3 regions of the Pseudomonas danubii genome follow, and region 2 is predicted to be linked to each of the others. Evidence: predicted binding sites of a transcription regulator. Region 2 holds the regulator's gene; each other region holds the start of a gene.

Region 1 (10,241 bases), 2.1 Mb from region 2:
GCGCGATCCAGTTGGCCGTCGGCCTGCAGCACGCCGTCACCAAAGTGCTGGGCAATCTGTTCCAAGGCCGGGCGGCCCGGTTCCACCACCCAGCGAGCGGCGTGATCGGCATCGATCACATGCACTCCCAGGTCGATGAAGTGCTGGGCGGCAGCGCTTTTGCCGCTGCCGATGCCGCCGGTGAGGCCGAGGGTCCAGGGTGTGTTTACGGAGCGAGTCATTGGAAACCGACAAACTGCAAATAGAAGTCGGTCATTTGACCACCCCAGAGCAAGGCAATCCAGCCGGCAATGGCCAGAAAGGGGCCGAAGGGGATGGGCGTCGAGGTCTTGGCCCGGTTCAGGCGCAGCATGACAGTGCCGAGAATCGCTCCCACCAGCGAGGACAGGAGCAAGGTCAGCGGCAGGATCTGCCAGCCGCCCCAGGCGCCAAGCATCGCTAGCAGCTTGAAGTCGCCGTGGCCCATGCCGTCCTTGCCGGTCAGCAATTTGAACAGCCAGAACACTGACCACAGGCACAGATAGCCGAGTACCGCGCCCCACAGGGCATCCTCCAGGCTCGCCAGTACCTCGAAGCTATTGGCAATCAGTCCCAGCCACAGCAGTGGCAACACCAGCACGTCTGGCAGCAGTTGGTGATCGGCATCGATCAGGCTCATGGCCAGTAACCCCCAACTGAGGATCAGCAGCAGGCCCGCGGGCCAGCCAAAACCGAAGTGCCAGGCGACGTACGCCGAGATCAGCCCGCAAGCCAGTTCGGTTAGTGGGTAGCGCGGGCTGATGGCGGTCCTGCAGTGGGCGCAACGGCCCCGCAGCCACAGATAGCTGAGCAGGGGAATGTTTTGCCAGGGGCGGATCGGTTGTGCGCAATGGGGGCATTGGGAGTGGGGCAGCAGCAGGTTGTAGGGCGCCGCTACAGGCTCCGGGGGCAGTCCCAGCACTTCGTGGGCTTGAGCCCGCCAATCGCGTTCAAGCATTTTCGGCAGGCGCCACACCAGCACGTTCAGAAAGCTGCCTACGAGCAGCCCCAGTACCAGGGCCGCAGTCACGAAGGCCAGGGGGTAAAGGGTCATGGCTTCAGTCAAGGACATGTTCAGATCGCTGTGCCGAGTTGAAAGATGGGCAGGTACATGGCAACCACCAGGGCGCCGACGATACTGCCCAGGATGACCATGATCAACGGCTCCATGAGGCTGGTCAGGCTGTCGACCAGGTGGTCCACCTCGACCTCATAATGCGCTGCGACTTTTTCCAGCAGATGATCCAGCATTCCGGACTCTTCACCGATGGCGGTCATCTGGATCGCCATAGTAGGGAAGACGCCGCTGGCACGCATGGCAAAGTTCAGTTGCATGCCACTGGCCACCTGTTGGCGGATGCGTTCCACCGCTTGCCTGAAGACCTTGTTGCCGCTGGCTCCGGCCACTGAATCCAGGGCCTGGACCAGAGGCACGCCAGCCGCGAAGGTGGTGGCCAGCGTACGGGCGTAGCGGGCCACTGCGGCCTTGTACAGCAGCGGGCCGGCCAAGGGCAGGCGTAGCAGTCCCTGATCCACACTGTCCCGCAGGCGCTCCGAGCGCCGATAAGCCTGCCTGATCCCTACCCCCATCAGCAGGCCGGCGCTGAGCAACCATCCGCCGTGGTTCTGGATGACATGGGAAAGGGTGATGACCCATTGGGTCAGTAGCGGCAATTGGGCGTTGAACCCGGCGAACAGGCTCTGGAACTGGGGAACCACCTTGGTCAGCAGGATGCTGCTGACCAGGACGGCCACGCCGATCACCGCCACGGGATAGACCATGGCCTTTTTTACCCGGGCCTTGAGGTTCTCGCTTTTTTCCCTATGGGTGGCGACCCGTTCCAGCAGGGTATCCAGGGCGCCGGACTGTTCGCCGGCCTCCACCAGATTGCAGTACAGCTCGTCAAAGTGGCGCGGATGTCGGCGCAGCGCCGTGGCCAGGCTGGAGCCAGCCTCGATGTCGCGTTTGAGGCTGGCCAGCAGTTGGCGCATCAATGGCTGGACGAAGCTCTCGGCAATGATTTCGAAGGCTTGCAGCAGTGGCACTCCGGCCTGCATCAGGGTTGCCAGTTGCCGGGTGAACAGGGCGATCTCCCGTGCCTTGATTCGTTGGCCCGATCGGAGCCAGGCCCTGGGCTTGCGGCGTACCCGGGTTGGAGTGATGCCTTGCCTGCGCAGCTGAGCTCGGATCAGCGCCGGGTTTGCAGCGCTCAGCTCGCCGGCCAACTTGTGGCCCTGGCCGTCGGTGCCTTGCCAGAGATAGACGCTGGCCACAGGTGCTTTTACCGCCATGGTTCAATCCTTGATGCAGGGGTGAGCTTCTTGAAGCCTAGCCGCCGGGCACCTGACGCATAGGGGCGCTAGATGACGAAATTTGTCAGTTTGTGCAACTCCTCGTACTCAAGGCCATGGGCTATCAGCGCTGCAGGCCTTGAATTCCGTGGGGCTAACCTTGGCACAGGGCGTGCTTCAAGCCTTGCTGATTACCCACGGAGCATTCTTGCCAGGAGGCAACTCATGAAACATCAATCCGCTTTTACCCTGATCGAATTGCTGGTGGTGGTGGCCATCATCGGCATTCTCGCCACAGTGGCGATGCCGCTGTATTCCAAGTACCAGGTGCGGGCCAAGATGATGGCCGCGTTGGCCGAGGCGTCGGCGCTGAAGGTCAATATCGAGGACCTGCTTAATCAGGGAATCGACCCGACTCTGGCCCTCGCCGGTGGCACGCCCTTGACGTTGAACTGCCGAATGAGCGCCGAGGGCACTGCCGCCACCGGTGAAGGCAGTATCGGCTGTACCCTCCTCAATGCTCCGGGGGCGGTGTTGAACAAGACTCTGGTACTGAGCCGTTCGCCAGCTTCGGGATGGACGTGCAACACCACAGTGGAGGCCGACTATGCGCCCAAGGGCTGTGCCGCGCACGACACCTGAGTCCTGGCAGGCTGTTGGGGGTGGGCTTGATGAGCTGCGTCGAAAAAAGCCGCAACTTGCATGCAGATTGTTGGGTGGTCATGCATTTTGCATGATGCTGATTCTTTGCGTTATCTATAACTTATTGTTTTTTATGGGTTTTTTATGTGGTCTGGACTTGGCACAGCACCTGCAACATCCCTCATAACCCTGTTGCCAGGACACGGCGCAGGCTTTCTAAAAGAACAGGAGTTACTCGTATGAAGAAGTTCGCTATCGCTGCTGCAACTGCTACCGCTCTGACCCTGACCATGTCCAACGCAGCATTTGCGCAGACCACTCAAAGCACCCAGTCGCCTATGGTCGTGGCTGCCGGTGAAGTGACCAAGGCCAAAGAGGCCACCTCCGATACCTGGATCACCACCAAAGTGAAAAGCGATCTGGTAACCGAGAAAGGCATTCCTGGCACCGACATCAAGGTTGAAACCAACAAGGGCGTCGTCTCGCTGTCGTCCACTGTTGCCATTACCGAGGCGCAGAAAGCCACAGCAGTGGCAATCACCAAGAAAATCAAAGGCGTTCAAGCGGTCTCTGCCGACGGCCTGAAAGCCGAGTAAGACCCCAAGCTTCTCGCCTGGACAGGGAGAGGGGGCGGTAGACGAGCCAAGCGATACGTCTGCCGCTTCTTTCAAAGGTTCATGCGGAAGATCACAAGGATGTGATCATTACAGGCCCCGGCACTTTGTGTCGGGGCCTGTTCTATTGGGCGGGGAAGTGGCGCTGCTTGAGGCCGGCGCGGGCCTTACTCGCTGTCCAGGTGCAGCGGAGTGATCACCTTGCCGTCGCTTTCGGCCTGGCCGAGGTTGGCATCGATGAAGTAGACCCGGTCATCGGCCAATTGGCCCTTGTCCACCAGGAAGTCCTTGATGCTGCTGGCCCGTTCCTGGCCCAGTTGGCGCAGCAACACGTCGCTGCCGCTCCAGAACTTGATCAGCCCCTCACGCAGTTTGGCACTGCGCTCGTCGCGGCTGAGCTGGGTCCATTCGGCCGGAGGTTGCTGTTTCAGGCGGGTGCGGTAGATGCCTTCCAGCAATGGCGCTTTCTCGCCCTCGGGAACCTGCAGTAAGGACGCCTGGGCCGGCACCTTGTCGCCGCGCCGTTGCAGGATCTTGTAGTAGTTGTACTGGTACTCGCGCTCCAGACGCTGTTCGGCGATCAGCGGACCATCGCTGCTCTGGGCGCTGGTGCCTTCGATCTCCAGGCGCAAGGTCGGACGCTCCTTGAGGGCCTTGGCCAGGGTGGTGAGGGCTGACTCGGACTCTTTGCTCAGTTCGCTGGAGCCAGGAGCGAAAGACACACTGCTCAGGTCTTCAGAGTCGCCGCCGGTGACCAGGCCGCCAATGAACTTGAAGGGGGCCTGGGCGGCTCGCAGCACCAGGTTGCGCAGGGTCTGCCAGACGATTGGCATCACGCTGAACTGTGGGTTGTTGAGGTCGCCGGAAATTGGCAACTCGATGGAAATCTTGCCGTCGGTGTCTTTCAGCAGGGCTACGGCCAGGCGAATTGGCAGGTCCACGGCGTCTGGGCTGTCGACCTTTTCACCCAGTTGCAGTTGTTCGACCACCAGTTTGTTCTCGGCCTTGAGCTGGCCCTTGGTGATCATGTAGTGCAAGTCGAGGTTGAGTCGGCCCTTGCGAATACGAAAACCGGCGAACTTTCCGGAATAGGGCGTCAGGGTGGTCAACTCCACTCGCTTGAAGCTGGTGGCGATGTCCAGTGCGGCCATTGGATCGAAGGGGTTGACGCTGCCCTTGATGGTCACTGGAGCGTAGCGGTCGACCTTGCCCTTGACGTCGACTTCCGCCGGCTTGGCCTGGCGGCTGTCGATGGTGCCGATATGCCCGTTGAGTTGCTGGACTGCCGTGGCGAAGTTTGGTGTCAGGCTCAGGTCGGCGAAGTTGGCCGAACCATCGTTGATGGCGATTTTACCAATGTGAATACCCAGTGGCTTGCTGGAACTTGGGGCGGGTTTGCCCGAGGATTTGCTGCCGCCGCCTGCGGGTTGTGGAATCAGCAGGTCGTCGATATTGGTGGTGCGGTCATCGTTGATGATGAAGCGCGCATAAGGCTGCATCAGGTTGACCTGGCTGATGGTCAGGCTGTCACCGTGCTGATAGTTCAGGCCCTCCACCACCACTTGTTTCCACTTCACGAAGTCGCGGGTCTTGAGGGTGTCCAGGGTGTGCAACTGATCCACTTCGGCCCGGCCGGTGATGCTGAAGGTCAACGGTTCGACTTTCTTCAGGTCCACTGCCAGGTCGCTGCCGAGCATGCCGCTGCGCAGTTCCAGGCGAATGAACGGGCTGATGTAGGACTGGGCGACCCGCAGGTCGATGTCCTTGGTCTGCACCTTGAGCTTGGCGGTGATGGGGTTGAGGTTGACTTCGCCGGTGGCGCTGACCTTGCCTTGTTTACCCAGGCCGGTATCGAGCTTTAGGGTGAAAGGCGACTGGTTGAGGCTGTCGAAGTTTTTCAGATCCAGGTTCAGCGGGCCAACGTCCAGCGCCACGGCCGGTTTGGCTTGGCGGTCGGCCAGGTGCACCTGATAGTTGCGCAGTTCCACATCCTTGAGCAGTACCTGCCAGGGCTTGCTGGGGACTGCGGGTTCCTTGGTGGTATCGGCTGTGGCTGGCTGAGGCTTGGCTGCCGGCTTGGCGGGTTGGCTGGCGAAGAGCTTTTGCCAGTCCAGTTGGCCATCGGCTTCAAGGGCGGCCCAGGTCTCCAGTTTCTGGCTGCGGATCTTGCCGACTATGACGTGCTGCTTGGCCAGGTCCACCGTCGCTTCGCTGATGTCCAGGCGCTCCAGGCGCGCCAGCGGGCGACCGTCCGGGGCTTTGATGGCGAATGGCGCAACGCTGATGGAGGTGTTGTCCAGCAGCAGTTCGGTTTCCTTGGTCAGGCTGAATTTATAGTGGGTGCTGAGGTTGACCACGCCGTCTTCCAGCACCAGCGGCACGGCGTCACGTACATAGGGCCACCAGGCTTTCATCTTGCCGTCGGTGACTTTCAAGGTGCCTTCGGAAGCCAGCGGGGTCACGCTGAAGTTGCCGCTCCAGTCGATCTGTCCGCCTTCCGGGCCGGTGGCCACCAGGGTCATGTCGGCGCTGTCATCCGGCAGGGTGCTGAGGTTCTTCAGTTCAAAGTCGAGCTTGTTGTAGAGAAATTCGATGGGCTCGCTGGGGCGCAGGTCCTTGAAGTGCAGATAGCCGCCCGCCAGCTTGATGCGTTCAATGCGAACGGGAAACGGCTTGGCGTCGGGATCGCTCGGGGTCGGTTCGCTGGCAGGCAGCTTGAACAGGGCCAGGAGGTTGAGCTTGCCTTCCTTGTCGAAGAGGATCTCGGTCTTGGGCTGGTCCAGTTCGACGTCCGCCAGATGCAGAGCGCGTTTCCACAGACTGTCCAATTGCAGATTGGCGTAGAGGCGCTGGAAGGCAATCTGTTCCTTGCCCGGTTCGCCGACGCTCAGGCCCCAGAGGGTCAGTTCCAGGCTGAAGGGGTTGAGTTCGATACGCTGGATATGGGCCGGGGTCGTGGCGTAGTTGGCCAGTTGCTGGTTGGCCACCCGCAAGGCGATGCCCGGCAAAATCAGAAAGCCCAGCAGACTGTAAAGGGCGAGAGCGGTCAACAAGGCGCAGAGAGCGCGAATCAATCCTTTGGTCATGCGAGGCTTCATCTATCTGGATCGGAAGTGCCTTGGAGTATGGCACGCGTTTACGGTTCCGAAACCATCACAGTCTTCAGGATTGTTCAGATTTTTTGCCCCTGATCAAAGTTGCAGGATCAGTGTTTTCAGCGGCGGTTGTCCGTCCTGGGAAGGGAAGTCCGCAGCAGGGGCAAGGACCTGGCAATCGCGTACTGGCCGCCCGGCTTTCTCGGCGCAGCGCAGCACTTGTTCTCGCCATTCCTGCAACGACACCTTGGCCAGGTTGTTACAGCAGATCAGCACACCCTCTTCGGCAGTGGCCAGCAGCGCCGGCTTCAGCAGGCTCTGATAATCGCGCAGCAGGTCGACGGTGCCGAAGGCACTCTTGGCCCAGGCCGGAGGGTCCAGCAAGACCAGATCGTATTGGCGTTGTTCAAGACGTGGGTAGCTGGGGAGCTTCTGTCCGCGTCGCTGACTGATGGGCAGGCCCGCCAGTTGGCGGATCGCAGGGAAGTAGTCCGACTGCACGAACTGCATGCCGGGTAGCTGCGGGTTGAGTTGGCCGTTTTCCCGACCTACCGCCAGATTGCCTTCGGCGAAGTCCAGGTTGAGGACCTCCCGGGCGCCTCCGGCCGCAGCGCAGAGGCCGACACCGCAGGTATAGGCGAAGAGATTGAGCACGCTTTTCCCGGCGCTGTGCTGCTTGACCCAGCCGCGAGCGTTGCGCAGGTCGAGAAACAGCAACGGGTCCTGCCCGGCATGACGGCCACGGACACGATAATTCAACCCCCATTCATGGCCGACCAGATCCTCCAGGGCACTGTCGTCGGCGCGGTATACCGAGTCTTCACGGTCGATACGCGAGTTGCCGCGGGAGCGATCGTTGTAGACCAGCAGGGTCGACTGGTTCAGCTGTTGATTAATGGTTTCGTGCAATTGCAGCAGGGCATCGCGTTCCAGCGTTTGGTGAAAGCTCTGTACCAGCAACTGCGGCCCATAACGGTCGACGGTCAGGCCACCGGCGCCTTCCTGGCTGCCGTGGAACAGGCGATAGCAGTCGGTGCCTTGCTGGTGCAGTTCGGCGAGCAGGTCTTGACGGTGATCGAGGGCGGCGCGCAGCGCCTGATTCAAGGAAGACATGCAGGGCGCCTTGGAGAAGAGGAATAAGGCGCCGCAGTTTACCAGCCTCCTGCCCGTTGTAGGAGCCAAGTGCTGGCGAAGGCGATCTCACGGACTCTATGGCCAAGGCCACGCCCTGACTGCCGCCGATGATCACTTTGGCATCGCCGCAGCCAATGGCCTGGGCGCTCAGGTGCAAGACCTTGAGGCCGGAGCCGCAGACTTTGCTCAGGGTCGTGGTGGGCACGGCGTGGTGCTGGCCGGCCAATTGCGAACTGTCTGGGCGTGTTGTGCATGAGCGGTCGTCTTCTACAGACCCATGCGTCGTTTCGCTCGATGCACCGAACTGTCACGCACCGCCCAGCGCAGCATCGGCGTACTGCGTTTGACGCTGGCTCGAATCAGCTGGCGTTGCAGCGGGTTCTGATTGACGTCAAGCATGGCGCTGGCCCAGTCCGGCAGCAGGTCGATACCGGCCTGCATCATCAATGAGCCAAAAGGTTTGGCCAGGCGACTGGGAGCTGGAGCCGCCTGTAGCAGGCGCAGAACCTCGCGACTGCGATCGTCGCACAGCAGTTGCGGACGCATGGCCTGCAGGTAGTCGGCCACCGCCCGCCGCGAGCGGGGCACATCCCGGGCGCCGAGACGTTCGGCGATCAGCGCGATCTCGTTGTAGTAGCGGTCCTGGTCTGCCCCTGACAGGCGAGGGTTGAGGTAACGCAGGTGGGCGGCGAGAAAGTTGCTGACTTCCGCCACATGCACCCAGGTCAGCAGGTCTGGATCGCTGGCGGCGTAAGGACGGCCGTCAGGAGCGGTGCCCACGATATGCAGGTGAATAGTGCGTACTTTTTCGATCAGCCATTCGGCGTCCTGACGGGAGCCGAAGGTGGTGCCGGAAATGAACTGGCCGGTGCGGCGCAGGCGGCCGATCATGTCCTGGCGAAAGTTCGAGTGGTCCCAGACCCCGGCCAGGGCCAGGGGGTGCAGGGCTTGCATCAGCAAGGCACTGATGCCGCCGATCAGCATGCTGCTGAAGTCGGCGTGTACCTGCCAACTGACCGAGCCCGGCCCGAACAGGCCGGGGTCGCCCTTGGGATGCTCCAGGTCGAGTTGCCCCAGGGAGAGGCCAGACAAGCTCATGACCTGGCTTTCGATACGGCTGCGAATGAATTCCATGACAGCTCGGTGCGGGTAGTGAAAAAAGGCGCGGCCGTGGCCGCGCCGGTTTCAAGCGTTCAGGCGCTTGTCGATCAGGCCTTCCACCACACTGGGGTCCGCCAGGGTCGAGGTATCCCCCAAGGTCTCCAGTTCGTTGCAGGCGATCTTGCGCAGGATACGCCGCATGATCTTGCCCGAGCGAGTTTTCGGCAGGGCCGGGGCCCACTGGATCAGCTCCGGTTTGGCAAAGCTGCCGATTTCACGGCTGACCAGGGCCAGCAGTTGCTTTTTCAGTTCCTCGTCGGGTTCGATGCCTTGCATGGGCGTGACAAAGGCATAGATCCCCTGGCCCTTGAGGTCGTGGGGGTAACCGACCACGGCGGCCTCGGCGATGTCGTCGTGAAGCACCAGGGCGCTTTCCACTTCGGCAGTGCCGATGCGGTGCCCGGAGACGTTGATCACGTCGTCGATGCGTCCGGTGATCCAGTAGCTGCCGTCCTCGTCCCGGCGCGCGCCGTCACCGGTGAAGTAGTAGCCGGGGTAAGGCGCGAAGTAGGTTTCGATCATGCGCTTGGGGTCGCCGTAGACGCTGCGTATCTGTGCCGGCCAACTGGCCTTGATCGCCAGGATACCGCTGCCGGCACCTTGGATTTCCTTGCCCTGGTCGTCCAGCAACACCGGTTGTACACCGAACATCGGCGTCGAGGCGCAGCCGGGTTTGACCTGCCGGGCGCTGACCAGGGGGCTGAGCATGATGCCGCCGGTCTCGGTCTGCCACCAGGTATCGACAATCGGGCAGCGCTGCTCGCCCACGACATTGAAATACCACTCCCAGGCTTCCGGGTTGATCGGTTCGCCAACACTGCCCAGGAGCCGCAGGCTGCTGCGGGAGGTGCGCTGCACGGGGTCGTTGCCTTCGCGCATCAGGGCCCGCAGGGCGGTGGGGGCGGTGTAGAAGATGTTCACCTGGTGCTTGTCCACCACCTCCCAGAAACGCGAGGTGCTGGGGTAGTTGGGCACGCCTTCGAAGATCAGCGTGGTGGCACCGTTGGCCAGCGGACCGTAGAGGATGTAGCTGTGGCCGGTGACCCAGCCGACGTCGGCGGTGCACCAGAAGACCTCGCCGTCGCGGTAGTCCAGTACGTACTTGAAGGTCATGGCGGCCTGTAGCAGGTAGCCGCCGGTGGTATGCAGAACGCCTTTGGGTTTGCCGGTGCTGCCGGAGGTATAGAGGATGAACAGCGGGTCTTCGGCGTCCATCGGCTCGGGGGCGCACTGGTCGCTGGCCGCGGCTACGGCCTGCTGGTAGTGAATGTCGCGGCCCTCTACC
Region 2 (10,241 bases):
GCCATCGACTATTACGTGATCAACGCTCGCAGCGTGCAGTACCTTCCTGACGGCAAGCTGCAGTACGAAATGACCTCGGACAAAGTGGAGCACGTCAAGGCCAGCGAAGTGACGCTGCTGACCAAGCCGGACCTGCAGATGTACCGCGGCACCACTTTCCCCTGGCACGTCCAGAGCGAGCGCGGCGAAGTCAATCCGGACGGCACCGAGGTCGAGCTGATCGATTCGGTACGGGTTTCCCGCACTGATGAGCGCAACCGCAACCTGCTGATCACCACCAGCCGCATGACAGTATTCCCGCAGAAGCAATATGCGCAGACCGAGCAAGCCGTTAGAATCGACGGCGCCGGCGGCGTGACTACGGCCAAGGGAATGAAAGCGTATTTGAAAGACGGCAGGATGAACCTGCTATCGAACGTAAGAGGACAGTATGAGGCTCGTTAAAACCCTCCCTATTTTGCTCAGTCTGGGCGCAGCACTGGGAAGCGTGAGCGCCTGGGCTCTGCCGAACGATAGCCAACAGCCAATCCGCATCCAGGCCGACGACGCCCAGTTGGACGATAAGAACGGCGTAGCCACCTACAAGGGCGATGTGATCATCACCCAGGGTTCGATGAAGATCACTGGCAACACCGTGACCATCACCCGAGCCCAGAGCGGCGAAATCGACGTAGTGACGTCGGTGGGCAACCTCGCCTACTTCGAGCAGCTGCAGAAGCAGACCGACCCGAAACCGGTTCAGGCCTACGCCGTGACCATCCAGTACCACGCTCAGCAGAATCGCATCGTGCTGATCGACAAAGCCAAGGTCATCAACGACGGCAACACCACCGAAGGCGAGAAGATCGTCTACGACACCGTCAAGCAAGTGGCTAACGCCGGTCGCGCCAATGGCAGCTCGGTCACCGCGCCACGTCCGCGGATCGACATGGTCATCCAGCCGAAAAAGAAAACCGACGAGCAAAAGGCCCAGTAATGGCAACTCTGAAAGCTCAGCACCTGGCCAAGAGCTACAAGAGCCGTCAGGTCGTGCGTGATGTCAGCCTGTCCATCGACAGCGGCCAGATCGTCGGCCTGCTCGGCCCCAACGGCGCCGGCAAGACCACCTGTTTCTACATGATCGTCGGCCTGGTCCAGGCCGACCAGGGCCGCGTCCTGATCGACGACCTGGATGTCAGCCACCAACCGATGCACGGTCGCGCCCGCGCCGGCATCGGCTACCTGCCACAGGAAGCCTCGATCTTCCGCAAGCTGTCGGTGGCCGACAACATCATGGCCATCCTCGAGACCCGCAAGGAACTCGACAAGGCCGGCCGTCGCCAGGAACTGGAAAGCCTGCTGCAGGAGTTCCACATCAACCATATCCGCGACAACCTCGGCATGAGCCTGTCCGGTGGTGAGCGCCGTCGCGTGGAAATCGCCCGCGCCCTGGCCACCGCGCCCAAGTTCATCCTGCTGGACGAACCCTTCGCCGGCGTGGACCCGATCTCGGTCGGCGATATCAAGCAGATCATCCACCACCTGAAGGCCAAGGGCATCGGGGTGCTGATCACCGACCACAATGTCCGCGAAACCCTGGACATCTGTGAAACCGCCTATATCGTCAATGACGGGCAACTGATTGCCGAAGGCGACTCCGAGACCATCCTGGCCAACGAATTGGTCAAGGAAGTCTACCTGGGCCATGAGTTCCGCCTGTAAAGGCTGAGGTGTCGGGCTAGATGCCAGAGCGCCAGGAACAATAAATCCCTACTGATTTTATTGTTACAGCGCTCTAGGCAAACACTTCAGTTTCAGGCATATAATTTGCTTATGTTTGGCGCTCCGGCGCCCTGTAGTGGATGGCGCATGTGCGCCGGCAAATAAGGTGTTAAGCCCCTGCCATGAAACCATCGCTAGTCCTGAGAATGGGCCAGCAGCTGACGATGACACCGCAGCTGCAACAGGCCATCCGCCTGCTCCAATTGTCGACCCTGGACCTGCAACAGGAAATCCAGGAGGCCCTGGAGTCCAACCCGATGCTCGAACGCCAGGAAGATGGCGAAGACTTCGACAACAGCGACCCCTTGGCCGACAACACCGAGTCCAAACCCAACACCGAGATTCAGGAACCCTCCTACCAGGAAACCGCCCCCACGGTGGATAACCTCGAGGAAGGCGAATGGAACGAACGCATCCCCAACGAGCTACCGGTGGACACCGCGTGGGAAGACGTCTACCAGACCAGCGCCAGCAGCCTGCCCAGCAGTGATGATGATGAATGGGACTTCACCACTCGCACATCGGCCGGCGAGAGCCTGCAAAGCCACCTGCTCTGGCAACTGAACCTGGCGCCAATGTCGGATACCGACCGCCTGATCGCCGTGACCCTGATCGATTGCATCAACAATCAGGGTTACCTGGACGAAACCCTTGAAGAGATTCTCGAGGCCTTCGATCCGGAGTTGGACATCGAGCTGGACGAGATCGAAGCCGTCCTGCACCGCATCCAGCAATTCGAGCCAGCCGGCATCGGCGCCCGCAACCTGGGTGAATGCCTGCTGCTGCAACTGCGCCAACTGCCAGCGAAAACTCCCTGGCTGAGCGAAGCCCAGCGCCTGGTCAGTGACTACATCGACCTCCTGGGCAGTCGCGACTACAGCCAGCTGATGCGCCGCATGAAGCTCAAGGAAGACGAGCTGCGCCAGGTCATCGAACTGGTGCAAAGCCTCAACCCGCGCCCGGGCTCACAGATCGAATCCAGCGAAGCCGAATACGTGGTCCCGGACGTCATCGTGCGCAAGGACAACGAGCGCTGGCTGGTGGAGCTGAATCAGGAGTCCGTGCCACGCCTGCGGGTCAACGCACAGTACGCCGGCTTTGTTCGCCGCGCCGACACCAGTGCCGACAACACCTTCATGCGCAATCAGTTGCAGGAAGCTCGCTGGTTCATCAAGAGCCTGCAGAGCCGCAACGAAACCCTGATGAAAGTCGCCACTCAGATCGTCGAGCACCAACGAGGCTTCCTGGAGTACGGCGACGAAGCCATGAAACCTCTGGTTCTGCATGACATCGCTGAAGCTGTGGGCATGCACGAATCGACCATTTCCCGTGTAACCACGCAAAAATTCATGCATACCCCCCGGGGCATATATGAACTGAAATACTTTTTCTCCAGCCACGTCAGCACCTCCGAAGGCGGCGAATGCTCGTCCACGGCGATCCGCGCGATCATCAAAAAACTGGTGGCTGCGGAAAATCAGAAAAAGCCGTTGAGTGACAGCAAGATCGCTGGTTTACTGGAGGCACAAGGCATTCAGGTAGCCCGTCGTACCGTCGCCAAGTACCGCGAATCCCTTGGGATCGCGCCTTCCAGCGAACGGAAGCGGTTGATGTAGCCGCAGGGCTGGCCACAGCGTTTCAGAGTGTGTTTGAAACAGGCCGAAAGTCGGTTTCAAACGCGGTCTAGGTGGCAGGCAACCCAGCCTGTCGCGTTATGCACTGGCAACGAAGGAGAAGCTGTATGCAAGTCAACATCAGTGGACACCAACTCGAAGTGACTGAACCTCTGCGCGCTTACATCGGCGAGAAACTCGACCGGCTGGAGCGGCACTTCGACAAGATTACCAATGTGCAGGTCACCATGGCTGTCGAGAAGCTGAAGCAGAAAATCGAAGCCACCCTGCACATCCACGGTGGGGAGGTCGTCGCCAATGCAGAACATGACGATATGTATGCCGCAATCGACCTGCTCACGGACAAGCTTGACCGCCAACTGAAAAAGCATAAGGAAAAGCAACTCCACCTTCTCCAAGGCACGGGTCGCTAACACTCCCCTCTCATGATCCGACTTGAAAGCATCCTGACCCCCGGCCGTTCCCTGGTGAACGTGCCGGGCGGCAGTAAAAAACGCGCCCTCGAACAAATTGCCAACCTGATCAGCCGCGAAGTGCCTGATCTGGAGATGCAGGATGTCTTCGAGAGCCTGATCGCCCGTGAAAAACTCGGTTCCACCGGTTTTGGCAACGGCATCGCCATTCCCCACTGCCGCCTCAAAGGCTGTGAGTCGCCTATCAGTGCATTGATGCACCTGGACGCTCCGATCGATTTCGACGCCATCGACGGTGCACCCGTGGATCTGCTGTTCGTCCTCCTGGTTCCGGAAGCCGCTACCGACGCACACCTGGAACTGCTCCGGCAGATCGCCAGCATGCTCGATCGCAAGGAAGTCCGTGACCGGCTGCGCAGTGCCACCAGCAATGAAGCCTTGTATCAGGTTGTCCTGGACGAGCAAAACGGTCAGTAACCATGCGCTTGATCATTGTCAGCGGCCGCTCCGGCTCAGGTAAAAGCACCGCCCTCGATGTTCTTGAGGACCACGGCTACTACTGCATCGACAACCTTCCCGCCGGCTTGCTGCCCGAGCTGGCCGAGCGCGCGTTGATTCACACGGAACTGGCACAACCTCTGGTAGCGGTTTCCATCGACGCCCGAAACCTGCCCAGCCATCTGTCGCGCTTCCCCGAGTTGCTGGAAGAAGTGCGCAGCCGGCATATCCAGTGCGACGTGCTCTATCTGGACGCCGATGAGGAAACCCTGCTCAAGCGTTTCTCGGAAACCCGGCGGCGCCACCCGCTGAGCAGTGCCAATCGCTCGCTGGCTGAAGCCATCCACGATGAGACTCAACTGCTGGGGCCGATCGTCGATCTGGCCGACCTCAAGGTCAACACCACCAATCTGAACCTCTACCAGTTGCGGGACACCATCAAGCTGCGCCTGCTGAACCAACCCGAACCCGGGACCGCGTTCCTGGTGGAGTCTTTCGGTTTCAAGCGCGGCATGCCGGTGGACGCCGACCTGGTGTTTGACGTGCGCTGCCTGCCCAATCCGTACTGGAAGCCCGAACTGCGCGCCCAATCCGGTCTGGACGCTCCCGTGGCCGAATACCTGGCCGCACAGCCCGATGTCGAAGAAATGTTCCAGGACATCGAAAGCTATCTGCTCAAGTGGCTGCCACGCTTCGCTGCCAGCAACCGCGCCTACGTGACCATTGCCATTGGCTGCACCGGCGGACATCACCGCTCCGTGTACCTGACCGAGCGCCTGGGCAAGGTGTTGCAAAAAACCCTGAAGAACGTCCAGGTTCGCCACCGCGACCTTAGCTGAAAGGATCTACCCCGCGATGCCAGCTCTGGAAATCGAGATCATCAACAAACTGGGTTTGCACGCCCGCGCCTCAGCCAAATTCGTCGGTGTAGCGGGACAGTTCCCCTGCCAGATCCGCGCCGGCAGGAGCCCGGAGTCAATGGTGGACGGCAAAAGCATCATGGCCATGATGATGCTCGCCGCAGGCAAGGGCACCAAGATCCATCTGAAGACCGAAGGCGAGCAAGAACAGGAAGCGCTGAATGCGCTGGTGGCATTGATCAACAACTACTTCGACGAGGGCGAGTAAGCCCCTGCGGGCCACTCGCCAAACGGCCCTCAGGCGAGCGCCGTATCCATCACCATCATCAGGCAAAAGCCGATGCACAATCCGAGGCTGGCAAGCTTTTCGTGACCATTGCGACGGGACTCGGGAATGACTTCATGAGTCACCACCAGCAACATGGCTCCCGCCGCCAGGGCCAAACCCAGCGGCAGCAGCACCTGCGCCAGACTGACCAACCAGGCACAGAGCAAGGCAAAGACCGGCTCCACCAAGCCTGAAGCGGCGCCAATCAGAAATGCCCTGACCCGCGACATCCCCGCCCCCGCCAGCACCAGAGCGATCACCAACCCCTCCGGCACATCCTGCAGGGCAATACCCATGGCCAAGCTGTCCGCATCCGCCATGCCGCCCCCTGCCGACACCCCCACCGCCATGCCTTCCGGAATGTTGTGGGCAATGATGGCAAAGACAAACAGCCAGATGCGTGGCGCAATCACCGGATGCTCCGCCGTACCTACCAGCACTTCGGGGCTGGCTCCCGACACCTTGCGATCCACCAGGAACAAGCCAAAAGCCCCCAGCATGATGCCGGCGCAAACCAGGCCACTGGAGCCCCAGGCAGACAAGCCCAAGTCTTGAGCAGCGGCAATACCGGGAACAATCAGCGAAAACGCCGTCGCCGCCAGCATCACCCCAGCGCCAAAACCCAGCAACGTATCGCTCACGGCCATCGGCATTCTGCGGATCACCAGCACCGGGACCGCCCCCAGTGCCGTGCCCAACGCGCAGATCGAGCCACCCTGCAAGGCGCGCAACAACCTTGGTTCCAGATCCAGCCAGCTCAGCCCTTGAGCCACCAGCAGCGCAGTGCCCGCCAACAGCAACAGCGAACCGAAGGCATAACGAAACATCCGTCCGCTGCTGATCGCCAGTGTTTCAGTGCCCATAGTCGGCCTTAGGTCTTGTTATGAAAGGAGGTATCAGGCCATCGCGGCCTGATAGCGTTGAGCGACTTCCGGCCAATTGATCACGTTGTAGAACGCATTGATGTATTCCGGCCGACGGTTCTGATAACGCAGGTAGTAGGCGTGCTCCCACACGTCCAGACCGAGAATCGGCGTGTTGCCATTCATCAGCGGGCTGTCCTGGTTACCGCTGCTTTCCACCAGCAGCTTTTTCTCCGGAGTCACGCTGAGCCAGGCCCAGCCACTGCCGAAACGGGTCAGCGCAGCCTTGGTGAACGCCTCCTTGAAGCGCTCGAAACCACCCAGTTGCTGTTCGATTGCCTGAGCCAGGGCACCCTCGGGCTTACCGCCGCCGGCCGGGGTCATCACCGCCCAGAACAGCGAATGGTTGGCGTGGCCGCCCCCTTGGTTGATCACCGCGGCCCGAAGTTTTTCCGGCAGTTGCTGGACGCTGGCCACCAGTTTTTCGACTTCCCAGCCCGCCCATTCAGTGCCTTCTACAGCGGCATTGAGATTGTTGATGTAGGTCTGGTGGTGCTTGCTGTAGTGAATCTCCATGGTCTGCGCATCGATGTGCGGCTCCAGGGCGTCGTAGGCATAAGGCAGTGCAGGCAAGGTAAAGGACATATCAATGGGCTCCGTAAGAGGGGCTGTCGGCTAGCGGGCTGTCGGCTGACAGGCCCGCGACGTTGCTGTCCAGCAAGCGATGAGTACGGGGGTACTCACCGTGATCACCGATGAAATTCAGCAGCTCGACGTAGGTCTTGCTGCTCTGGCGCAAAGCCGCTTCGCGCAAGGCAGGGCTGAGGCGGCTGTCCTGCATGGTCTGCAGCAGGCGCTGGTGGATCGCGCAGAGGTACTCCGCGCTCTCCTCCGGCTGGTTCAGGCGCAAATGCAGGTCCGCCAGGTTGTGATGGGAAATCACACAGGCTGCCACCGCCTCGTCGGCATCCCCCCAGCGCTCGAACAACACCTGGGCCAAGGCCAGTGCCTGCAGGTAGAACTCGCGAGCATCCACCAGTTCGCCCTGCATAAAGAGGCGATTGGCCCTTTCGATCGTGCGTTTCCAGTGCTCCATGGTGAGCCTCCAAAGCGGTGTTGGGGTTACACGCCGCCTGCGGTGAGTTTTTCCGGGTCCAGCAGGACCTCAAGCTGGCTGCGTGGCAGATCAGTGAGTTCAAGTGCCACGTCGATCACCGGGCGACCTTGCCTGTAGGCGGTCTTGGCAATTTCAGCGGCCTTCTGATACCCGATGATCGGGTTCAGAGCAGTCACCAGGATCGGGTTGCGTGACAGTGCTTCCTTGAGCTTGGGCTCGTTGACCTTGAAGCTGGCAATGGCCTTGTCCGCCAACAGGCGACTGGAGTTGGCCAGCAGCTCAATGCTACCGAGCAGGTTCTGGGCAATGATCGGCAGCATCACGTTGAGCTCGAAGTTGCCCGATTGCCCGGCCACGGTGATGGTGCTGTCGTTACCAATGACTTGGGCCGCGACCATCGCCACGGCTTCCGGAATCACCGGATTGACCTTGCCCGGCATGATCGACGAGCCCGGCTGCAGCCCCTCCAGCTCGATCTCGCCAAGCCCCGCCAGTGGACCGGAGTTCATCCAGCGCAGGTCGTTGGCGATCTTCATCAACGACACCGCAGTGGCCTTGAGCTGGCCGGACACCGTGACCGCCGTGTCCTGTGAGCCGATCAGGGCGAACAGGTTCTTGCCCGGGGTGAACTGCACCTGGGTCAGCTTGCTCAACTGCCGGCTGAAGCGCGCAGCGAACTCGGGGTGAGCGTTGATTCCAGTCCCCACGGCGGTGCCGCCCTGAGCCAGGGCCTGCAGGCTCGGCAGCAGGTCCTGCAAGTGAGCGATATTGGCCTTGAGCTGCTGCGCCCAACCGTCCAGCACCTGGCTCATTCGCACCGGCATGGCATCCATCAGGTGGGTACGACCGGTCTTGATGAAGGGATGCACCTGCACCGCCTTGCGCTCAATGACCTCCACCAGATGCACCAGTGCCGGCAGCAGTTGCTCATGCAGGGTCAGGGCTGCGCTGACGTGAATGGTGGTGGGAATGATGTCGTTGCTGCTCTGGCCACAGTTGACGTGGTCATTGGGGTTGACCGGCTCGCCCAACAGGCGGCTGGCCAGGGTCGCCAGCACTTCGTTGGCGTTCATGTTGGAACTGGTACCGGAGCCGGTCTGGAAGATGTCCACCGGAAAGTGCTGCATGTAGTCGCCTTCCAACAGCCCCTGGGCGGCATCGACAATGGCCTTGCCCTGGGACGCGCTGAGCTGCCCAAGCTCGACGTTGGCCTCGGCCGCTGCAGCCTTGGCCAGAATCAGGGCACGAATGAAGGCTGCCGGCATGCGTTGCCCGCTGATGGGAAAGTTATCCACCGCGCGCTGAGTCTGCGCGCCATACAAGGCCTGCTCCGGGACCTGCAGTTCGCCCATGCTGTCGCGTTCGATACGGGTATTACTCATCGGGAAATCCTTGCACCAGTTCAATCAGAGGAATGGAAGGCAGCAGCGAACAGGTCGCCAGTTGCCAGGCATGGCTTTGCCAGCGCTTGAGCCGGCACTTGCACAAAGACAACCGCTCCATGTCACGCAATGGCCGCCAGGCCTGATCCAGGCACAGGCTGCGCCAGTGCCAGGGCAGCGCAGTATCGGTAGCGGTATCGATCAACAAACGGAAGGAGGTTTCAGCGACGGTCCAGGCCGACATCGCGGTGCAGCACGCCAGGTAGCGGCCCTCGGCGAGGTAATGCTCGATCAGACGCGGTTCGTCCGGTTCCAGTGCGCAACGGATCTGGCGACTCATCCAGCGCCAGCTTTCGAGGTAGGGCTGCTCGTGCAAGGCAGAACTCATGACCTGGGCTCATTGAATAATGATTTTCATTATTAAATGATATTGAGAATCAAATCAATCTGACTTGTACGAATTTTACCCAACCCTTGTAGGAGCCGACTTGGCGGCGAATGAGCCCTTGTGCCGGGTATCGAGCGTCAGGACGCCTTCGCTGGCAAGCCAGCTTAGAAAGCGCCAGGCATAAAAAAACGCGCCACCCGGGGAGGTGGCGCGTTTGGATGACCCAGGAGGGCGGTCAGCTACCAGCGACAGTCATGCGTTCGATCAGCACCGAGCCGGTGCGGATGTTGCTGCGCAGTTCCAGGTCGTTACCCACGGCAATGATCTGCTTGAACATGTCCCGCAAATTACCGGCAATGGTGACTTCCTGCACCGCGAACTGGATCTCGCCATTCTCGACCCAGAAACCCGCCGCACCACGGGAGTAATCCCCAGTGACCATGTTCAGGCCATGCCCCATCAACTCGGTCACCAACAGGCCACGCCCCATGCGCCGCAGCAGCGCCGCCTGGTCTTCATCGCCATGGGTGACGAACAGATTGTGCACGCCACCGGCGTTGGCGGTACTCGGCATGCCCAGCTTGCGTCCCGAGTAGGTGCCCAGCACATAGGACACCAACTCCCCGTCCTTGACGAAAGGCTTGGCGTAAGTGGCCAGGCCGTCACCATCGAACGCCGAACTGCCCATGGCGCGCATCAGGTGCGGACGCTCATCGATGGTCAGCCACTGGGGAAACAGCTGTTGGCCCAAGGCGCCTTCAAGGAAGGATGACTTGCGATACAGATTGCCGCCGGAAATCGCGCCGAGAAAACTGCCGAACAGGCCGCCGGCCAGTTCCGCAGAAAACAGCACCGGCACTTCGCAGGTCGGCACCGGGCGGGCGCCAAGTCGACTGGCCGCGCGTTGGGCAGCACGCTGACCAATGCTCGCAGGGTCGGCCAGCAACTGGCCCTGGCGATTGACGTCATACCAGTAGTCGCGCTGCATCTGGCCGTC
Region 3 (10,241 bases), 2.8 Mb from region 2:
ACCTGATCCATGTCATCGGTACGGGCGGTGAGCATGAGGATTGGCCCGTCATAGCGAGCCCGAACCTTGCGACAGATACTCAGGCCGTCTTCACCGGGCAGCATCAGGTCGAGAATCACCAGGTCTGGCTGCTCGGCAATGATCCTGGCGGCAGCCCGGGCGCCGTTGCCCTCGATGGCCACCTGCAGGCCGTTACTCTCGAGATATTCACGGGTCAACTCAGCCAGACGCTGGTCATCCTCGACAATCAGTACCTGCCAGGCTTCTTGCTCCACGCTCGACCTCTTTTTTATTGCCAGCATTCACTGGAAAGAAAGCACCCGTCTTTTTGTCATGAAAAAGACGGATAACCGGCCATGGAAAACGTCGCCAGCAACTCATGGACCGCGACGGATTGTAGCAACCGGGATCGGCCCACACACAAGCGACTAAAACGACTCGGTCAGGGGGATTTTTTGTGATAGGGTTCGCGCCCGCAAAAATCCGCCCAAGGCAATTTCAGGCGGTAAAAAACAGTGACAAATGGTTCCATGCACTAGGACTGCGGCCTGCGCGAGTTTTACCCAGCCCATACACAATTTACGCACAACCTTATCCACAGGCAGCACGTTGCAATCAGCCCCCAAAACGCATTATCTTGTAGCCCGCCGGCCAAAAACACCTATATCTAGGGTTTTACCCAAAAAACCAAACACACTTCAGACAAGAAACTCAAGCCCTTTTCTTGCCCCGTTTGGTGGAACCAATCGCTGTTTCAGAAGACCAAGACCGCGCGTGCGGATGGCATCGTTTTCCACCCTGTCCAGGAGAAAGCGGTACGGGTGTTGCAGCAACAAGACTGTCACCCACCAGGAATAAGGTGCCGAGCCCAGGCTCGACACCATGACTTCGGCATGGAAGCGGCGCCAATAGCCCCCTTCCTGAACTGTCCCGAAGTCGTTATGCCCGGCCTCTGCCGGCTGTAGTGCTTCAGGACGGAACGGTGGGCACCTCAATGGTGCCCAAACAAACATAGAGAACGTGGAGACACCCATGCAAACCGACACAACTCGCGAGAACCCGCAGGCCAATGCGCCGCAGGCCGCCGATTCCAACCTGGATCTGTCTGCTACCGCCCCTGGCCAATTGCGCGTGATCAAGCGAAACGGCACTGTCGTTGCTTACACCGATGACAAGATCACCGTCGCTATCACCAAAGCGTTCCTCGCAGTTGAAGGCGGCACTGCCGCTGCCTCGTCGCGAATCCACGACACCGTGGCGCGCCTGACCGAACAGGTCACCGCGACCTTCAAGCGTCGCATGCCTTCGGGCGGCACCATCCACATCGAAGAGATCCAGGACCAGGTCGAACTGGCCCTGATGCGCGCCGGCGAGCAGAAAGTTGCCCGCGACTACGTGATCTACCGTGACTCCCGCGCCAAGGAACGTGCCACTCGCTCCAGCGGCGAAGAGACGGTACAAGCCCACCCTTCGATCCGCATCACCCGCGCCGATGGCAGCTTCGCTCCTCTGGACATGGGCCGCCTGAACACCATCGTCAGCGAAGCCTGCGAAGGCCTGGAAGAAGTCGATGGCGACCTGATTCAGCGCGAAACCCTGAAGAACCTCTACGACGGCGTGGCCCTGAAAGACGTCAACACCGCCCTGGTGATGACCGCCCGCACCCTGGTCGAGCGCGAGCCGAACTACTCGTTCGTCACCGCCCGCCTGCTGATGGACACCCTGCGCGCCGAAGGCCTGGGTTTCCTCGAGGTCGCCGAGAGCGCCACCCATCACGAAATGGCCGACCTGTACGCCAAGGCACTGCCGGCCTACGTCGCCAAGGGTATCGAGTTCGAATTGCTGAACCCGGTGCTGGCTGAGTTCGACCTGGAGAAACTCGGCAAGGCGATCAACCACGAACGCGACCAGCAGTTCACCTACCTGGGCCTACAAACCCTGTACGACCGTTACTTCATCCACAAGGATGGCGTGCGTTTCGAACTGCCGCAGATCTTCTTCATGCGCGTGGCCATGGGCCTGGCAATCGAAGAGAAGCAACGCGAAGACCGTGCCATCGAGTTCTACAACCTGCTGTCGTCCTTCGACTACATGGCCTCGACCCCGACCCTGTTCAACGCCGGTACCCTGCGTCCACAGCTGTCGAGCTGCTACCTGACCACCGTCCCGGACGACCTGTCGGGCATCTACGGCGCCATCCACGACAACGCCATGCTGTCGAAATTCGCCGGCGGCCTGGGCAACGACTGGACTCCGGTACGTGCACTGGGTTCCTACATCAAGGGCACCAACGGTAAGTCCCAGGGCGTCGTCCCCTTCCTGAAAGTGGTCAACGACACCGCTGTAGCCGTGAACCAGGGTGGCAAGCGCAAGGGCGCTGTCTGTGCCTACCTGGAAACCTGGCACATGGACATCGAAGAGTTCATCGAGCTGCGTAAGAACACCGGTGATGATCGTCGTCGTACCCACGACATGAACACCGCCAACTGGATCCCGGACCTGTTCATGAAGCGCGTCTTCGATGACGGCAAGTGGACCCTGTTCTCGCCGTCCGAAGTACCGGACCTGCACGACCTGACCGGCAAGGCCTTCGAAGAGCGCTACGAGTACTACGAAGCCCTGACCGAGTACCCTGGCAAGATCAAGCTGTTCAAGACCATCCAGGCCAAAGACCTGTGGCGCAAGATGCTCTCCATGCTGTTTGAAACCGGCCACCCATGGCTGACTTTCAAAGACCCGTGCAACCTGCGCAGCCCGCAGCAGCACGTGGGCGTGGTCCACAGCTCGAACCTGTGCACCGAGATCACCCTGAACACTAACAAGGACGAGATCGCCGTCTGCAACCTGGGCTCGATCAACCTGCCGAACCACATCGTCAACGGCAAGCTGGACACCGCCAAGCTGGAACGCACCGTGAACACCGCCGTGCGCATGCTCGATAACGTGATCGACATCAACTACTACTCGGTGCCGCAAGCGAAGAACTCCAACTTCAAGCACCGTCCAGTGGGCCTGGGCATCATGGGCTTCCAGGACGCTTTGTACCTGCAGCACATCGCCTACGGTTCCGACGCTGCCGTCGAGTTCGCCGACAAGTCCATGGAAGCGGTCAGCTACTACGCGATCCAGGCTTCCTGCGACCTGGCCGACGAGCGCGGCGCCTACGAGACGTTCCAGGGCTCGCTGTGGTCCAAAGGCATCCTGCCGCTGGACTCGCAACAGATCCTGATCGAGGCTCGCGGCCAGAAGTACATCGATGTGGACCTCAACGAAACCCTGGACTGGGCACCGGTTCGTGCCCGCGTGCAGAAAGGCATTCGTAACTCCAACATCATGGCCATCGCACCGACCGCGACCATCGCCAACATCACCGGCGTATCGCAGTCGATCGAACCGACCTACCAGAACCTCTACGTGAAATCGAACCTGTCGGGCGAATTCACCGTGATCAACCCGTACCTGGTTCGCGACCTCAAGGCTCGCGGTCTGTGGGACTCGGTGATGATCAACGACCTGAAGTACTACGACGGTTCGGTGCAACAGATCGAGCGCATCCCGCAAGAACTCAAAGAGCTCTACGCGACCGCCTTCGAAGTGGAAACCAAGTGGATCGTCGACGCTGCCAGCCGTCGCCAGAAGTGGATCGACCAGGCTCAGTCGCTGAACCTGTACATCGCCGGCGCCTCGGGCAAGAAGCTGGACGTGACCTACCGCATGGCTTGGTACCGTGGCCTGAAAACCACTTACTACCTCCGTGCCCTGGCCGCTACCAGCACCGAGAAGTCGACCATCAACACCGGCAAGCTGAACGCTGTCTCCAGCGGCGGCAACCACGGTGACGACTCGGTCCTGGCAGCGCCTGCCGGCCCTGCTCCAGTGCCGAAGGCTTGCGCCATCGACGAGCCGGATTGCGAAGCTTGCCAATAAGCTGAGCTGACAGGCGCCCATGGCGCCTGTGCCAACCCCCGATAGGCCTGCGGCTTATCGGGGGTTTTCTTTTGCCCGCAACAAAGCTGTAGAAGCCGGCTTAGCAATGAACAAGCCTCACCATCCAAGCGTGCGCAAGCCTCGAGGACGCCTTCACTGGCAAGCCAGCCCCGACAACAAGCCAGCCACCTGCGATACAAGCTTGCACGCCTGCAAAGCCCCCCACCAGCGCACGCCTACGAACCCAACACCAATAAAGGAACCGGATGGCAGCAAACAGGCATGAAAAAGCCCCTCATCGAGGGGCTTTTTGTGTAGCGCTCAAGCGAACCGGTATCAGGTCATCTGGATGATGGTCTGCATGATGGTGCTCTGAGTGGAGATGGTCTTGGCGTTCGCCTGATAGTTGCTCTGCGCCTTGATCAGGTTCACCAACTCGTTGGTCAGGTTGACGTTGGACTCTTCCAGGGAGTTGGATTGGATCGCTCCCAGGGTGCCAGTCTTCGGTGCGTCATAACCTGGAATACCGGACGAGTAGGTCTCTTTCCACTGAGTGCCGCCTACCGGCTGCAGACCTTGCTCGTTGGTGAAGCTGGCCAGGGAAATCTGACCGATCGCCTTGGTCTGCTCGTTGCTGAAGTTGGCCAGCATCACACCGGTGCCATCGATGGTCAGGCTGCTGATCTGGCCAGTGGAGTAGCCGTTCTGCGCGATGATCGAGCGGGTGCTTTCGCCGAACACCGAACCGGTTTTGGTCATGTCGATGCTGACACCGTTCGCCGCAGGCTTGGCGCCGTTAGGGGCGAATACGCCATTGGTGACGGTACCCGGAGTCCAGGCGGCAGCCGACATGACAATTTTGTTGCCGGCTATGGTGTACGGCGTAGTCCCTGGCGCAGCTGGCGGGGTAATGGTGCTGAGCTTGCCCGACGAGTCGAACGTCATGGTGATCGGCGACTGGTTGGCCATGGTGAATGCAGTACCGTCCGGGTTGCGACCATCAATCAGCGTGTAGGTTTGCCACTCATTGGGGTTCGGCGTCTTGATCATGTACTGATCCATGACGTGCTTGTTGCCCTGAGAGTCATACACCGGGGTACTGAACGACTTGGTGTAGGTGGTGTTGTCGGTCGGATTGAACACATAGGCCGGAGCGGTCGAGGCCACATTGATCGGAGTCGAATCGGAGTTCAGGTTGATCGTCGAGGAGATCGAGTCGGTTGGCTTGGGCGCCAGGTTCGAGGTATCGATCCGCAGGTCGGTCAGTACACCGTTGATGATCTTGCCGTTGGCATCTACGGCATAACCTTGCAGGCGCGCAGTGCCATCACTGTTGGTGATGAAGCCTTCCTTGTCGGTCTTGAAGGTACCGGCACGGGTGTAGGTCAGCGAGCCATTGGTGCTGAGCACGAAGAAGCCCTGCCCCTGAATGCCCATGTCCAGCACGTTGCCGGTGTTGTTGATATCACCGTTAGTGAACTGCTGAGAAACGTTGGACAGGCGTACGCCGTTACCAATCACCTGAGTACCGCTGCCCAGCTTGGTGGCCGAGTAAACGTCGGAGAATTCTGCGCGGGAAGATTTGAAACCGGTGGTCGCGACGTTGGCGATGTTGTTACCGGTGACGTCCAGCTGTTTGTTGGCAGCGTAGAGACCGCTAAGGCCGATATTGAAAGACATATTCCACTCCTTGTGCCGGTTAGTCGGCTCTAGATACCAATGGTTTGTACTTTGGACAGGGCAATCGGGCTGCTCATTCCTGCCAGGTTCAGCATCAACTCTCCGCCGGTCTGGCTGATGGTGACGCTGTTGACCGTCGCCGGCAGGTAGGTGATCAGGTCAGTGCCCTTGCCATCAATGGTGGTGCTGGCCTTGAAGGTGTAGTTACCCGGGGCCGCCTTGGTGCCATCGGTCATGGTGCCATCCCAGACAAAACTGGCGTTGCCGGCCTTCTGGCTGCCCATGTCGATGGTCTTGACGGTGTTGCCATCCTTGTCGGTGATGGTCACCTTGACCGAGCTGACGCTGGACGGAACGGTCACCGAACCGGTCATGCTCTTGCTGGTGTCAACCTGTGTGGTGCCGGACTGGACGATCACCGAGCGACCTACCAGGGACGAAGCCTGCAGAGCCTGAGAGGATTTGTAATTGCCAGTGATGGAGTTCACCGAGGTATTAAGGGTCGTGATCCCTTCCAGGGTGGAGAACTGCGCCAACTGGGCAACGAACGCACTGTTGTCCTGTGGATCCAGCGGGTTCTGGTTGTTCAGCTGGGTCACCAGCAACTTGAGGAACGCGTCCTTGCCCAGGGCCTGCTTGCCGGTGGCGCTGTTCGTCGCTGCCGCCAGGCCGTCGGCGCTGGTGGTTTTCGCGGTCTTCTTCGACGAGTTGGCCAGTACATCCTTGAGGGACGGACCGCTGGTGGTATCAGTAACGCTCATTGGCTTCGCCCCTTATCACTGACCCAGGGTCAGGACCTTCTGCATCATGGTTTTGGCGGTATTCATCATTTCAGCGTTGGTCTGGAACGAGCGACTGGCGGAAATCATGTCGGCCATTTCTTCCACCACGTTGACATTGGGGTAGAAGACGTAGCCCTTGGCATCTGCAGCCGGATGATTCGGTTCGTAGCGAGCTTCCAGATTGCTCTGGTCTTCCACCACGCCCAGCACCTGAACGCCTTGGCCTGCAGCATCCTGGTTCTGGAACAGCGAATCGCTGCCACCGCTCTGGGCGCCCTGGAACATGGTGGCAAACACCGGATGACGAGCGCGGTAAGTCTGGTCGATGCTCGACGACACGCTCTCGGCGTTGGCGATGTTACTGGCGACGGTGTTCAGACGAGTGGTCTGAGCGCTCATGCCACTACCGGCAATATTGAAAACACTGGCAAGGGACATGGATTACTCTCCGCGCAGGGCTGCAACCAGCCCTTTGAATTTGCTGTTGAGCAGCGTGAAGCTGGCTTGGAAGTCCACCGAGTTCTGTGCGTAGCTCGACTGCTCCAACTGGGCATCCACGGTGTTCTGGTCGATCGAGGGTTGCATCGGCGTGCGATACAGCAGCGATTCGGCGCCACTGCTCAGGCCCTGGGCTTCGATATGCCGGGTGTTGGTCATGTTCAACGCGAAGCTGCCGCTCTTGACCTTTTCGTTCTGCTCGGCGAGCACAGCGGAGAAATCCAGATCCCGAGCCTTGTAGTTCGGGGTGTCGGCGTTGGCGATGTTGTTGGCCAGCACTTCGGCACGCTTGGCGCGAAAGCCAAGAGCTTGTTCGTGAATACCGAGCGCTTTATCGAAGCTGATGCTCATGTCGGAAACCTTTGGGTGACCTGATTTTTCGTAAGCTTGACTTAGCAAGCTACGTGCCAAGTCAAAGACCCCCATAAATCAAGGGTTCTACGGCAGCGGCAAGGCGGCAATGCCAGAAAAGCGGCAATGGATTTCCGCGAAACGCCGGCAAAGCGGCAATCGACCTGCCGCTTTTCGCCCGGCCACCCGATAAAATGGCACCCACAAAAAAGGAGGCCCTGAGGCCTCCTTTTCTATTGCTGCACCACCCATCATTTCGCCTGGTAGATGATTCCAGGGCTGCATTGCACCATCTGATAATGATCCGGCAGACCATTGAGCGCTTCGGAAGCGCCCAGGAACAGGTAACCACCAGGCTTCAGCGTGCCGTGAATGCGCATCAGGATGTCCTTCTTGACCTCAGCCGAGAAGTAGATCAGCACATTGCGACAGAACACGATGTCGAACTTGCCAAGGCTGGCGTAACTGTCCAGCAGGTTGAACGAGCGAAACTCCACCCGGCTCTTGATCGGCGCCTTGACCACCCAGCGCCCCGGCCCTTTAGGGTCGAAGTAGCGCTGCAGGCGCTCGGCCGACAAACCACGGCCGATGGCCAAGCTGTCGTATTCGCCGGTCTTGCAGTTATTGAGCATGGTCCCGGACAGATCGGTAGCAACAATCTGCACCCCCATCTTCAACTGGCCCATGTTGCTGCGCTCGAACTCATCGATGGACATCGACAAGGAATAGGGCTCCTGCCCCGACGAGCATGCCGCCGACCAGATCCGCAAGCGCTGATTGGGGCTGGCCTTGATGGCTTCGGGAAGCACCTTGTTCTTCAATACTTCGAAGGGATAGGTGTCACGAAACCACAAGGTTTCGTTGGTCGTCATCGCATCCACCACCATCTCGCGCAATCCGCTGCGCGGCTGGGTCTGAATCCGCTGAACCAGCTCACCCAAGGTTTTGATGCCTTGCTGTTCCATCAGTTTGTTGAGACGGCTCGAGACAAGATATTGCTTGTTTTCCCCGAGCAAAATACCACAGGCTTTTTCCAGGAAGACCCGGAACTGTTCAAAATCCAAATTACCCGTAGACAATGCTGCCGCCTCTTAAATCTTATGTTCGCCGGGGGCTGATGCCCTCAGCTGTGGTCTGCTGCTTTGATCCGGTCTACTACCCGGGATGCCAGGTCGTCAGGACGGAACTTGGCAAGGAAGTCATCGGCACCGACCTTCTTCACCATCGCCTGATTGAACACCCCTGACAACGAAGTATGCAGGATGATATGCAGCTTTTGCATGCGTGGATCGCTACGTATCTCGGCCGTGAGGGTGTAACCGTCCATTTCGGGCATCTCGATGTCGGAAATCATCATGAGGAATTCCTCTTCCGGCTTCTTGCCCTCATCCACCAGCTTGCGCAGGTAGTCCAGCGCCTGCCGGCCATCGTTCAGCGCCACCACCTCGACACCCACAGTCTGCAGGCAGCGAGTAACCTGCTTGCGCGCCACTGACGAGTCGTCAACGGTCAACACCCGCAAGGAAACAGCCTTGTGCTGAGTCTCGACGTCAACCACGCCCACCGAAATAGACTCGGAGGTGGGGGCGACTTCCGCCAGAACCTTTTCAACGTCGATGATCTCGACCAACTGGTTGTCCACCCGAGTCACCGCCGTCAGGTAGTGATCGCGCCCCGTGCCCTTGGGCGGCGGATGGATCTCTTCCCAGTTCATATTGACGATACGCTCCACCGAGCGCACCAAAAACCCCTGAGTCTTGGTGTTGTACTCAGTGATAATGACGAACGGATTGCTCTGATCCTGCAACCCCCCCGAACCTGTGGCCATTGCCAGATCCAGGATCGGAATGGTCGCCCCTCGAATATTCGCGACACCGCACACCACAGGGTTGGATTTGGGCATCAGGGTCAACTTGGGGCATTGCAGCACCTCGCGAACCTTGAATACGTTGATCCCGTAGAGTTGCTCACCGTCCAGACGGAACAGCAGCAACTCCAGGCGATTCTGCCCAACCAATTGCGTGCGCTGGTTTACCGAATCCATTACACCAGCCATGCCCAGACTCCCCAAAGCTTTAAGATCCGACGCACGCTCATCACTAAACGGCACGGCGCTTGCTTTTTAACTGTTATGAACGCCAAAACGACATTTTTCCGACGCCTGACATCCCCCTACCGCGCATTGCTTTGCGGGATGTCGGCGCTATGTATCCTAAACCCTGGCGGCCCTGCCGTTGCTGATTCGGTCACCCTGCCTGATCTACTTATCGGCGTCACTCAAGGGTTTCTTGAATTCACGGTAGAAGACTACCTGGCTACCAGTCAAACGGAAGGACGCTACGAAATCCAAGTCAACCAGCTGGATCCGCGTATGCGCATGCCTGCTTGCGACAAGGAATTGACAGCGAGCCTGGAAAGTCCAGCACAGCCACTGGGGCGGGTAACGGTCAAGGTCCGCTGCGAGGGAGGCTCACCCTGGACGGTGTTCGTGCCAGCCCAGGTCAAACTGTTTCGCGAAGTGGTCACCACTTCGCGCCCACTCAAACGCACCGGGATCATCGAGCCAGAAGACGTGGTATTGCGCGAGAGAGATATCAGCCTGAACAATCAGGGCTACCTGACTTCCGTGGACCAGGCCATTGGTCAGAAACTTGTCCGACCAATGGTCGCCGACCAGCTTGTTACTCTGGGTCACCTGGAACAGGCTGAAGTAGTACGCAAGGGCGATCAGGTAGTGATTTCGGCACGTAGCGGCACCCTGAACGTGCGGATGCCGGGGGAGGCACTGTCCAACGGCGGCCTGAGCGAGCAGATCAGGGTCAAGAACCTGAACTCGCAACGAGTGATCAAGGCTCGCGTCACCGCGCCGGGGCAGGTGGAAGTGGCCATGTAGATAACTGGCGCTCGACTCGCTCGTTCCCTAAACTGTGGCCGATAACGGGTCGCAGATACCTGCGCTGGCTCGTCGACAATCGAGCCTAAAGTTTTTCAGGGTATGGCCGA

Evidence for each region. The regulator sigma-54, encoded in region 2, starts transcription at its own class of promoters, with help from an activator protein. The targets are predictions, from matches to a motif close to ANTGGCATNNANNTTGCTNT.
Region 1: PFZ56_RS00940 (pilin) is a predicted target of sigma-54. The motif match lies at 2,470-2,489, and genes of this name have one in related genera.
Region 3: flgB (flagellar basal body rod protein FlgB) is a predicted target of sigma-54. The motif match lies at 7,280-7,299, and genes of this name have one in related genera.

Annotation. Positions count from the first base shown of each region.
Region 1 covers NZ_CP116502.1:184,853-195,093, reverse strand. The annotation lists gene coaE (dephospho-CoA kinase) at 1-221, opposite strand, end outside; gene PFZ56_RS00950 (A24 family peptidase) at 218-1,090, opposite strand; gene PFZ56_RS00945 (type II secretion system F family protein) at 1,093-2,310, opposite strand; gene PFZ56_RS00940 (pilin) at 2,536-2,952, shown strand; gene PFZ56_RS00935 (BON domain-containing protein) at 3,192-3,548, shown strand; gene PFZ56_RS00930 (DUF748 domain-containing protein) at 3,734-6,652, opposite strand; gene PFZ56_RS00925 (class I SAM-dependent rRNA methyltransferase) at 6,758-7,774, opposite strand; partial or broken gene PFZ56_RS00920 (hypothetical protein) at 7,956-8,000, opposite strand; gene PFZ56_RS00915 (oxygenase MpaB family protein) at 8,063-8,929, opposite strand; gene acs (acetate--CoA ligase) at 8,981-10,241, opposite strand, start outside.
Region 2 covers NZ_CP116502.1:2,247,285-2,257,525, reverse strand. The annotation lists gene lptC (LPS export ABC transporter periplasmic protein LptC) at 1-444, shown strand, start outside; gene lptA (lipopolysaccharide transport periplasmic protein LptA) at 431-976, shown strand; gene lptB (LPS export ABC transporter ATP-binding protein) at 976-1,701, shown strand; gene PFZ56_RS10430 (RNA polymerase factor sigma-54) at 1,884-3,377, shown strand; gene hpf (ribosome hibernation-promoting factor, HPF/YfiA family) at 3,503-3,808, shown strand; gene ptsN (PTS IIA-like nitrogen regulatory protein PtsN) at 3,821-4,285, shown strand; gene rapZ (RNase adapter RapZ) at 4,288-5,145, shown strand; gene PFZ56_RS10410 (HPr family phosphocarrier protein) at 5,162-5,434, shown strand; gene PFZ56_RS10405 (ZIP family metal transporter) at 5,464-6,357, opposite strand; gene PFZ56_RS10400 (superoxide dismutase) at 6,391-7,002, opposite strand; gene PFZ56_RS10395 (hypothetical protein) at 7,004-7,453, opposite strand; gene PFZ56_RS10390 (aspartate ammonia-lyase) at 7,480-8,856, opposite strand; gene PFZ56_RS10385 (FagA protein) at 8,849-9,244, opposite strand; gene pmbA (metalloprotease PmbA) at 9,480-10,241, opposite strand, start outside.
Region 3 covers NZ_CP116502.1:6,182,715-6,192,955, forward strand. The annotation lists gene PFZ56_RS27735 (response regulator) at 1-275, opposite strand, end outside; gene PFZ56_RS27740 (ribonucleoside-diphosphate reductase subunit alpha) at 1,033-3,927, shown strand; gene flgE (flagellar hook protein FlgE) at 4,264-5,607, opposite strand; gene flgD (flagellar hook assembly protein FlgD) at 5,637-6,368, opposite strand; gene flgC (flagellar basal body rod protein FlgC) at 6,384-6,827, opposite strand; gene flgB (flagellar basal body rod protein FlgB) at 6,831-7,238, opposite strand; gene cheR (protein-glutamate O-methyltransferase CheR) at 7,490-8,317, opposite strand; gene PFZ56_RS27770 (chemotaxis protein CheV) at 8,362-9,294, opposite strand; gene flgA (flagellar basal body P-ring formation chaperone FlgA) at 9,370-10,131, shown strand.